DNA from 3 places in the Virgibacillus sp. DJP39 genome. Region 2 is predicted to be linked to each of the others. Evidence: riboswitches for the same ligand, from Rfam matches in the RefSeq annotation. Region 2 holds a riboswitch; each other region holds the start of a gene.
What was found. Region 2 has a riboswitch for thiamine pyrophosphate ahead of ACOI1D_RS06200 (lipoate--protein ligase family protein). Riboswitches for the same ligand answer to the same signal wherever they lie in the genome.
Positions count from the first base shown of each region.

Region 1: it holds a riboswitch for thiamine pyrophosphate, as region 2 does, so the genes downstream of both, ACOI1D_RS15845 (YkoF family thiamine/hydroxymethylpyrimidine-binding protein) here and ACOI1D_RS06200 (lipoate--protein ligase family protein) in region 2, are expected to answer to the same signal.
Region 3: it holds a riboswitch for thiamine pyrophosphate, as region 2 does, so the genes downstream of both, tenA (thiaminase II) here and ACOI1D_RS06200 (lipoate--protein ligase family protein) in region 2, are expected to answer to the same signal.

Region 1 covers NZ_JBMERP010000060.1:5,059-8,198, reverse strand. The annotation lists gene ACOI1D_RS15850 (aminoimidazole riboside kinase) at 1-535, opposite strand, end outside; TPP riboswitch at 865-971, shown strand; gene ACOI1D_RS15845 (YkoF family thiamine/hydroxymethylpyrimidine-binding protein) at 1,104-1,712, shown strand; gene ACOI1D_RS15840 (ECF transporter S component) at 1,705-2,283, shown strand; gene ACOI1D_RS15835 (ABC transporter ATP-binding protein) at 2,280-3,140, shown strand, end outside.
Region 2 covers NZ_JBMERP010000012.1:469-3,608, reverse strand. The annotation lists gene ACOI1D_RS06205 (S66 family peptidase) at 1-957, opposite strand, end outside; TPP riboswitch at 1,079-1,183, shown strand; gene ACOI1D_RS06200 (lipoate--protein ligase family protein) at 1,403-2,173, shown strand; gene lipA (lipoyl synthase) at 2,177-3,121, shown strand.
Region 3 covers NZ_JBMERP010000026.1:27,964-31,103, reverse strand. The annotation lists gene thiM (hydroxyethylthiazole kinase) at 1-194, shown strand, start outside; gene thiE (thiamine phosphate synthase) at 181-825, shown strand; gene thiW (energy coupling factor transporter S component ThiW) at 890-1,378, shown strand; TPP riboswitch at 1,387-1,487, shown strand; gene tenA (thiaminase II) at 1,552-2,244, shown strand; gene ACOI1D_RS10495 (GntR family transcriptional regulator) at 2,407-2,793, shown strand; gene ACOI1D_RS10490 (ATP-binding cassette domain-containing protein) at 2,790-3,140, shown strand, end outside.

The DNA of each region.
Region 1 (3,140 bases), on a different contig from region 2:
TGATTGTTTCACGCGCATTCTGCTCCGAATCCCACAAACCTATGCGCAAGTTAGGATCATAAGAGACAATCATTTCATTCTGTTTTGCCAGCTTAACCGCGTAGTGAGTGGCTTCCTTGGCTGGACTACTAATTAAAGAAATCGAACCAATATGTAAAATTTTATTGTCGTTAAAATCCGACTCGTTAATTTCCGATTCCTCGAGAAACCGATCAGCGCTCGGATCTATGTAGAAGTCGAAGCTCCTTTCTCCGTCTTCTGCATTCGTTACAAATACGACACCTGTGCGCGTCTCGGCAGAAAACTGAACTCGTTTAGCATCCACGCCATAATCATGAAGCGTTTTTTGCAAAAAGCGACCTAATACATCATCTCCTATTTTCCCAAGAAATGTGGATTTTCCTCCCAGTCTCGCTATCCCAACTGCAACATTGGCAGGCGCCCCACCCGCACGCTTATGGTAGGTTTCGTTTGTTCCATCAGTTGGAATAAAGTCTATTAATGCTTCTCCTAATGAAATAACTCCGTCTTTCATTTATTTTTCCTCCTTGGTAGTTATACTAGTATTATTAATTGAAAAGACTCTATTGCTATGTTGCTTATAATAAATTATATTCTGTGTTTCATCATTCAAAATTATGAAGAAGTATTGTACTATTATGGTATGCTTTACAAAAACAATCAAGGTGAATAAAGCTTATGGGGACTAATGCTAACAATTAAGGAAATTGCAGCACTTTCCTGTACAGTAAACAACTCTAATGCCAGGGTTCCTATTTTAACAAGAGGAGACCAGACTTTTCTTTATCCTCTTTACAATTTAAAACTTACTCGTTAAGATAGAAGTAGAAAAACTGCATAGTAACCTTTCACTAGGGGAGCTGATTAATCGGCTGAGAAGAACTGTTCTGTTCTGACCCTTTGCACCCGAACTAGATAATACTAGCGTGGGGAAGTGTGGTCGAAGCGTGTATTACTTTATTTTCTCATACATACTAACAGACTGCATTCCACGGGGATGCAGTTTTTTTGTTCGTAGAAATTTATTTGGTGCCCCACCTGTCTAGTAGTGCCAGGCACCGCAAAAGGAGGAGTTTTTTATTATGGTAGTTCAAAATTGTTCGGATTCTGGTATTGCTGGGTGTAGTTTTTCTATTCATCCGATGAGTGATGGGTTTGTGGAGATTATTACGGCAGCTCTTGCGAATGTGGATACTTCTAAGGTTTGGATGGATACGGATGATGTTACGACAACTGTGCGCGGGAGGTTAACCCATGTTTTTGACGTGACGAAATCCATTTATATTCAAGCAGCAAAGACCGGTGAGCATGTTGCATTTGAGGCAACTTATTCATTAGGGTGTCCAGGAGACTCTGCGGGAGATGTTTACATGGCAGAAGATGATATACCCGTAAACAGCCCTCAGGTCAGTGATATCAAGCAACCAGCTGCGGCTAAATTTTCTCTTTATCCATTGGGTGGTGGTAACTACATGGATGTCATTATGGAACAGATTGAAGCGATGAAAAAGCATGTAGATGTTTCGCATGCACATTATTCTACCCGCTTGGACGGTGAATCGGTCAAAATTTTTGATGGATTAGAACAGGTCTTTAATGCGACAGTGGATGGTGGGTCAAGTCATACCGTAATGACAGTCTCAATCTCAGCAAATAGTCCATCGACTAAAGGAGTGGGTGAACATGAATAATTGGCGGTTTAAAGAAATTGTAGTCATGTCGGCACTGGCGGTTGTATTCGGGGTTGTGTATTTAGCATTTCTCCCTGTTGGAAAGATTCTTGTAGGGTTCTTTGGCCCAATTGGTTATGACCTTATATTTGGAATTTGGTTTATCGTATCTATTATTGCGGCTTACATTATTCGTAAACCAGGAGCTGCATTCATGTCTGAAACCATTGCTGCTATGATTGAGGTTATGCTTGGCAGCGCGGTCGGTCCAATGCTAATTATTTCTGGAATGATTCAAGGTTTAGGTGCTGAATCCGCGTTTGCAATGACCAGGTGGAAAAACTACTCTACATGGGTGTTAATGGCTTCCGGTGTTGGTGCAGCTGTATTTAGCTTTGCATATGGCTACTTCCTAAGTGGGTTTGCTGCCCTTTCTACTCCTTATGTAATAGGTATGTTTGTTGCACGCATGATAAGCGGTGCGTTACTTGCTGGATTACTCGGAAAGGCCCTAAGCGATGGTTTAGCTCAAACAGGAGTCTTGTCCAGCTACGCTTTAGGAAAAGAACATAGAAAGAAACGCGCAGCATGAAGAAAGATTTCATTTTAAGTGTACAACAACTGTCCTTACGATTTGACACTCCGTTGGATCAGGATACCTTATCAAAAGTTAGCTTTGAATTAAATAGAGGCGAAACACTTCTATTACTGGGTCCAAGTGGATGCGGGAAAAGTACGTTGACTTTTTGTTTAAACGGTTTGTACCCCCGTGAATTAGATGGAACGATGACTGGCGATGTCATGATCAATGGTAAGAAATCAACGGAATACAAGCCTGGTGAATTAAGTCGTCATGTGGGTGTTGTATTTCAAGATCCAGAAACACAGTTCTGCATGCTTACAGTAGAAGACGAGGTTGCGTTTGGCTTGGAAAATATACACGTTCCACATGATGAGATGGAAAATAAAATAGACAAAGCACTTTCACTTGTTAACTTAGCACCCTATAAGAAATCAGATATCGCATCTCTTTCTGGTGGTCAAAAACAAAAGCTGGCTTTAGCCTGCATCTTGGCCATGGAACCGAGTTTACTAATCCTGGATGAACCAACTGCAAATTTAGATCCTCTTGCTACGAAAGATTTGATTGCAACCATTCAGAAGTTGAAACAACAAAATGACTTTGCTCTGATAGTCATTGAACATCAATTAGACGGTTGGATGGATCTCTTTGACCGCAGTCTTTTACTTAATAGATCTGGAGAAGTCTTCTATGATGGCTCACTTCGAACCGGTATCAATCGTCTTTTACCGCTCCTGGAAGAGCAAGGTATCTGGCTGCCAAAAGTTACCCAATATGCACTACAACGAGGCAATTCAGGAAATTTTATCCCGCTGACTATCAGGGAATTTGCAGAGCAGATAGACCAATGGCAGTCGATTAAATTG
Region 2 (3,140 bases):
GGCCCCATTAATAAGCGTGACTTGTGGTGGAACATGCCCACAGTCGATGTCATAAACTATTGGGACATTCAGTTCGTTCTCCACATCCCTATAAACATCCAGTACATCATAATTTTCAACCGGGTCATTCGCGCTGCTTCTCCCAAACATAATACCAGAGCAATTTTTAAACCACCCTGCTAGTTTCATTTGAAATAGTGTCCTTCTTAAATCTGTTGTATTCAGCTCACAGTTTTCAAAGTACCATAGAATTGGCTCATTACTGATTGTTTCCTCTTGGAACTGTTGTATATCTCCATAAGGAGTACCAATCAAATGTCTAATTACATCTATGCACCCACCTAACAATCTACCTTTTATAAAAGCATATTCACCTGAAAGCGGCTTCCATTTCGTTTGCTCTGTTAAATGAAAGACTTCTGGCGAGGGATTATCATGATCCGATTTTCTTTGGAACTTTTTAGATGAATACTGCTTAATGGAATCCCCTTGTTTTGTTGATAAAACCTTCTCCCACTTGGCTGTTGTTTCATCTGAATACTCTCCGCGTAAATCAACGAAATTAGTACCATGAGCAGTTGCCATGCCTGTTTTTAATGTCGTTGCAAGCAGTAAGACACTCGTGTCAGAATACCCGAGTATCCACTTTTTTTGAAAGGAATTATATTCTAGTTTATCAATTATTTCAATAAGCAGTTCTCCTCCCCAAGGGGGAACTATAAAATCAATCGTTTTATCTTTCATCATACGATTAAATTCCTTTGCTCTTACTTCAGCTGATGCTGACTTTCCCCTAACCTGTGTCCAAACCGTCTCTCCGCACACTACTGGGTAGTCTTTTTCTTCACTACGCTTGCAAGCTTTTTTTAACATGTCATGCAACTCAGGTTCTAGCCCGGATGACGGCGCAGTAACTCCAACTGTACTTCCCTTTGTTAAAAATGGATAAGTAATCATGAGTACTACCTCCTAGATAATTTCACTAAGTATATCGCACACTCCTAGGAAAATACAGCTAGTTTTTTAAATTGCCTTTACTTTCGCTCTTCGCTTTATTAAGATAGACGTAGAAATTAAATATTAACACTAGGGGAGCAATTTACAGCTGAGAAGAACAATAGTGTTCTGACCCTTATACTCGAACTAAGGTAATACTAGCGTGAGGAAGTGTCGTTGACTGTACTGTGTATATTTTTAACCCAAGTATATACACAGAACCGAACAGACTGCACTCCAATAACAAAAGGAATGCAGTTTTTTTATTTGGGTAAAATAATTAGAGGTGCCAGGCACTTTTACCGGTTACTAGTAAAAGTGCCTGGCACCAAGAGGGGGTGTTTGTTTGAGTCATTCTGAAACTTGGGCTTTTATTGATACGGGTTATAGTAGTGCGTCGGTTAATATGGCGTTGGATGAGTTGTTGCTTGATTGGCATAGTGTGGGGGAAATTCCGCCTACTTTGCGATTTTACGGTTGGTCGAAACCTAGTCTTTCTGTGGGGCATTTTCAAAATACTGAACGTTCAATTGATTTTTCCAATGTGAAACGTCATGGTTGTGAATTTGTACGTCGCCTGACTGGTGGCAGTGCTGTGCTGCATGATGATGAGTTGACCTATAGTATTGTCGTTTCAGAAGACAGGGACTATATTCCGACATCCATCCAAGCGGCTTATTATGTTTTGTCAAAAGGAATCTTAGAAGGGTATAAGCAATTAGGAATCCATGCAGATTATGCTACACCTAAGAAAAGTACAGAACGAACGGATGTCTGCTTTGAAAAGCCTGCCTTCTATGAAATGGTCGTTGACGGCAAAAAGATTTCAGGAAATGCGCAAACACGGAAGCAAGGTGTTCTTCTGCAGCATGGATCTATTCCAATGAGTATTGATAAAAGTATGTTATTTGATTTATTTATTTTCCCAAACGAGAACATTCGAGCAATGAAGCGTAATGCTTTTTCTAAGAAAGCAATTACAATTAACGAAGTCACCATGAAGAACCATACATACGAGGACCTAAAGGAAGCATTTCTTAAAGGGTTTAAGACTGGACTTAACATGGACTTTGTTCCGCTTAAGCTTACAGAGAGTCAATGGGAAAAAGTTCACGATTTGGCCAGGACTAAATATTCTGTAGAAGAATGGAATTTATATCATCAAAGGAGTGTGTGACGGGTGGCAAAACAAGAAGAATACATACGTAAACCAGAATGGCTTAAAACGAAAATTAATACCAACAAATCCTACACTGGTCTAAAAAAATTAATGCGTGAGAAAAAATTAAATACCGTATGTGAGGAGGCGCGCTGTCCAAATATCCACGAATGCTGGAGTGAGAGAAAAACAGCTACCTTTATGATTCTAGGGGACACGTGTACAAGAGGCTGTCGCTTCTGCGCTGTGAAAACAGGCTTACCGAATGAACTTGACTGGGGCGAAGCTGAACGTGTGGCAGAAACAGTGGGAATCATGGGTCTAAAGCACACTGTAGTAACCGCTGTAGCCCGAGATGACTTGAAGGACGGCGGTGCAGCAGTTTTTGCGCAAACTGTCCGCGCAATACGTAAAGCAAATCCCGGTGGTACAATTGAAATCCTGCCGTCTGATATGAAGGGTGATTACGAGAGCCTGCATACATTGATGGACAGTGAACCTGATATCTTTAACCACAATATTGAAACAGTACGAAGATTGACAAAAAAAGTACGTGCTCGTGCTATGTATGACCGTTCCCTGGAGTTACTAAAACGGGTCAAAGAAATTGCACCTAAGACACCTACAAAATCCAGTATCATGGTTGGGCTAGGTGAAACGAAAGAGGAAATTATGGAAGCAATGGATGACCTTTTGGCACATAATGTAGATATAATGACCATTGGACAATATCTGCAGCCTACTAAAAAACATTTAAAGGTTGAAAAATACTACCATCCAGATGAATTTGCTGAGCTAAAGGAGATAGCACTAAAAAAAGGATTCCAGCATTGTGAATCCGGTCCACTCGTCAGATCTTCCTATCATGCAGATGAACAAGTCAGTCAAACATCAGCACAACGAAGAATTAAGTATATGAAGGAATATGAAGCAACTGAAAAGAAACAGGTAGACTTCACATTCTAACAAAGGCAGGTTTAATGTA
Region 3 (3,140 bases), on a different contig from region 2:
ATTATGGAGCTTCAGTTGTAGCTGTAAGCAGCTACGGGGTGGCTGCGGAATTAGCATATGAGAATTGCGCTGGACCTGGAAGCTTTTTGCCAGCCTTTCTGGATGAGTTGTATGGGTTAACAGAGGAAGAAGTGAAGGCAAAGGCTATTACTCAAAACTTCACCTTAGAAGGGAAGAAAAATGATGCTAGATAAAAAGATCCTTCGTTTATATTTTATTCTAGGCAGTGTGAACACTTCTGAAAATCCTGCACATGTACTGCAGCAAGCAATAGAAGGAGGCATTACAATCTTTCAGTACAGAGAAAAAGGGCTCAATGCAAAAAGCGGGGTTGGTAAATTAACGTTAGGAATTGAGTTGCGAAATACTTGCCTTGAAAACAACGTTCCATTCATTGTCAATGATGATATTGAGTTGGCTATTAAGCTTAGAGCTAATGGGGTTCATATTGGCCAGCAGGACGAAAATATTATAAAGGTGAAAGAGCGTTTGCCCAAAGGTATGTATGTGGGCGTTTCAGTGTCAACTGTTGAAGAGGCTATCCTGGCAGAAGAACAAGGTGCAGATTATCTTGGAGTTGGACCTATTCATGGAACGTCTACTAAGGAGGACGCACTTAAGCCGATTGGAATAGAAAGATTAATAGAAATCAGTAAGAATGTAACCATTCCAATTGTAGCGATTGGTGGAATTAAAAAAGAGAATGCAGGAGAAATCATCAATGCAGGAGCGACTGGTATATCGGTAATTTCGGCAATTAGTCAAGGAGGAACTTATAAAAAAGCAGCGCGTGATTTAGAACTAGCTACAAGAGTGCTCAACTAATAATGATTGTTTATATTAAGGGGGGTGATGGGGTCACTAGAAAATCTTTAAAGGAGGTGAATAGGTGTATAGCACAAGACTTTTAACAACGATGGCGGTGTTTATTGCTCTTGGTACAATTGGAGCCCAGTTACTTTGGTTTCCAGCTGGAATAGCCAAAGCGTACCCTGCTCAGCATGCAATCAATGTAATGGCGGCAATAATACTGGGTCCTGGACCAGCGGTGGTTATTGCGTTTATGACTGGGTTAATTCGTAATATGCTAGGGCTTGGAACGTTGCTTGCTTTTCCTGGTGGTATGATAGGTGCGCTTCTAGCGGGATTATTATATAAGAAATTTAAACGGAAGATATTTGCTGTTGTGGGAGAAGTGGTTGGAACTGGAATAATTGGTTCTCTATTTTCGGTACCATATGCAAATCTACTAATGGGTAGCTCACTTGGTGCATTTATATTCTTACCATCATTTTTGGTGAGTAGTATTTCAGGAGCAATTATTGGTTACTTAGTTATGGTTAGGGTTAAGAACGTAAGTCCATTGAATAACACATAAGAAAATTTCGGAACTACTAGGGGTGCAGTATGCTGAGACAAGGAAACGCCTTGATCCCTTTGAACCTGATCTGGATAATGCCAGCGCAGGGAAGTAGCGAGGAAGTATCCTCTATTTATCTACTTTATCTTTCTTCTAGTAGCTTCCAAACACATTTCCTTAGGAGGTATTACATGACTTTTTCTGAAGCATTACGTAACGAAAATCAAGATGTGTATGAAGCGATTTTCAATCATTCCTTTGTTCAGTCGATTGGAAGAGGGGATGTGCCAAAAGAGGCACTTGCACACTATATAAAGGCAGACTATGAATACTTAAATGCTTTTATCCATATTTATGGGATTGCAATCTCAAAATCAAAAAACCGGAAAGATATAAGCTTTTTCAACGACCAAGTCGACTTTGTGTTAAATAGTGAAATCCATCCCCATAATAATTTTTGTGAGCAAATTGGCGTTAAATATGAGGAGTTACAAGGCTATCCGCTCCCACCAACAGCAGACCATTATGTAAAACATATGATGTATCATGCTTGCACGGGAAGCCTTGGTGAAGTGATTGCAGCGCTTTTGCCATGTCCATGGACGTATTTAGAAATTGGTCAGGAACTAATGAAAGAATATCAGCCCAGGAAGGACCATCCTTTTTTTCCGTGGATTTCCTTTTATGCAGATGAACGGGTAGCAGAAACCACGTTAAAAATGCGCAATATATTGGATCGATTAGCCGCTGAAGCCAGCCCAGCGGAACGAGAAAAGATGAAATCTGCATTTCGTAAAAGCTGCCAATTGGAATTGTCCTTCTGGGAAATGGCATACACTTGTGAAAAATGGCCTGTTGGAGAATATATAAAAGTAGGAGAATAAGGGCTTGTAAAGGGTGCCCCCAATTGGGAGGCATCTTTTTCATGATTAATTAACATTTTTCGGGCGGTGCCAGGCACCATTATGAACTTGCATTATTTTCCACATGGTAATATACTAAGTTACAACACTAATGTACTAACTTGGATGGGAAGAGGGTTAAACTTGATTCTTAACACAGACAGCACGAAACCAATTTATATACAAATTGCGGAGTGGATTGAGGAAGAGATTTTGAATGGAACGTTTGAAAAGGGTGAGAAGGTTTATTCGCAATATGCACTTGCAGAAATGTATACGATAAATCCTGCCACAGCAGCGAAAGGATTAAATATTCTTTCTGATGAGAACATACTCTTTAATAAGCGTGGACTGGGCAAGTTTGTGGCAGATCATGCAATTGAGATTATCACGAAAAAAAGAAAGGATAAGAACCTAAAAGGATTAGTAAAAGAGATTGTGTTAGAAGCGGAACGTTTGAATGTTAACGAGGATGAACTAGTTGTCATGATCAAGTCTTTCATGAATGAACGTAAGGGGGAAACTGAGTGAATATAATTGAATGTACAAATTTAACTAAAAAACACGGTAGAACGATAGCCTTAAACGGGATATCCATGTCTATTACAGAAAATAAAATTACAGGGCTTATCGGGGCTAACGGAGCAGGAAAAACTACATTGCTGAAAATAATTGCTGGATTTTGGCGAAAAACTTCTGGTGATATTAAGGTGTTTTCGGAACAGCCATTTAACAATATCAAAACTTCAGCTAACACAATTTTTATTGATGATCAAATGGATCTTCCTACTTCATTGACACTTTTGGAAATACTGCATGAAGCTGGAAGGTTATATGAAAAGTGGGATAAAGATCTTGCCTTTCGTCTTCTTGATTAT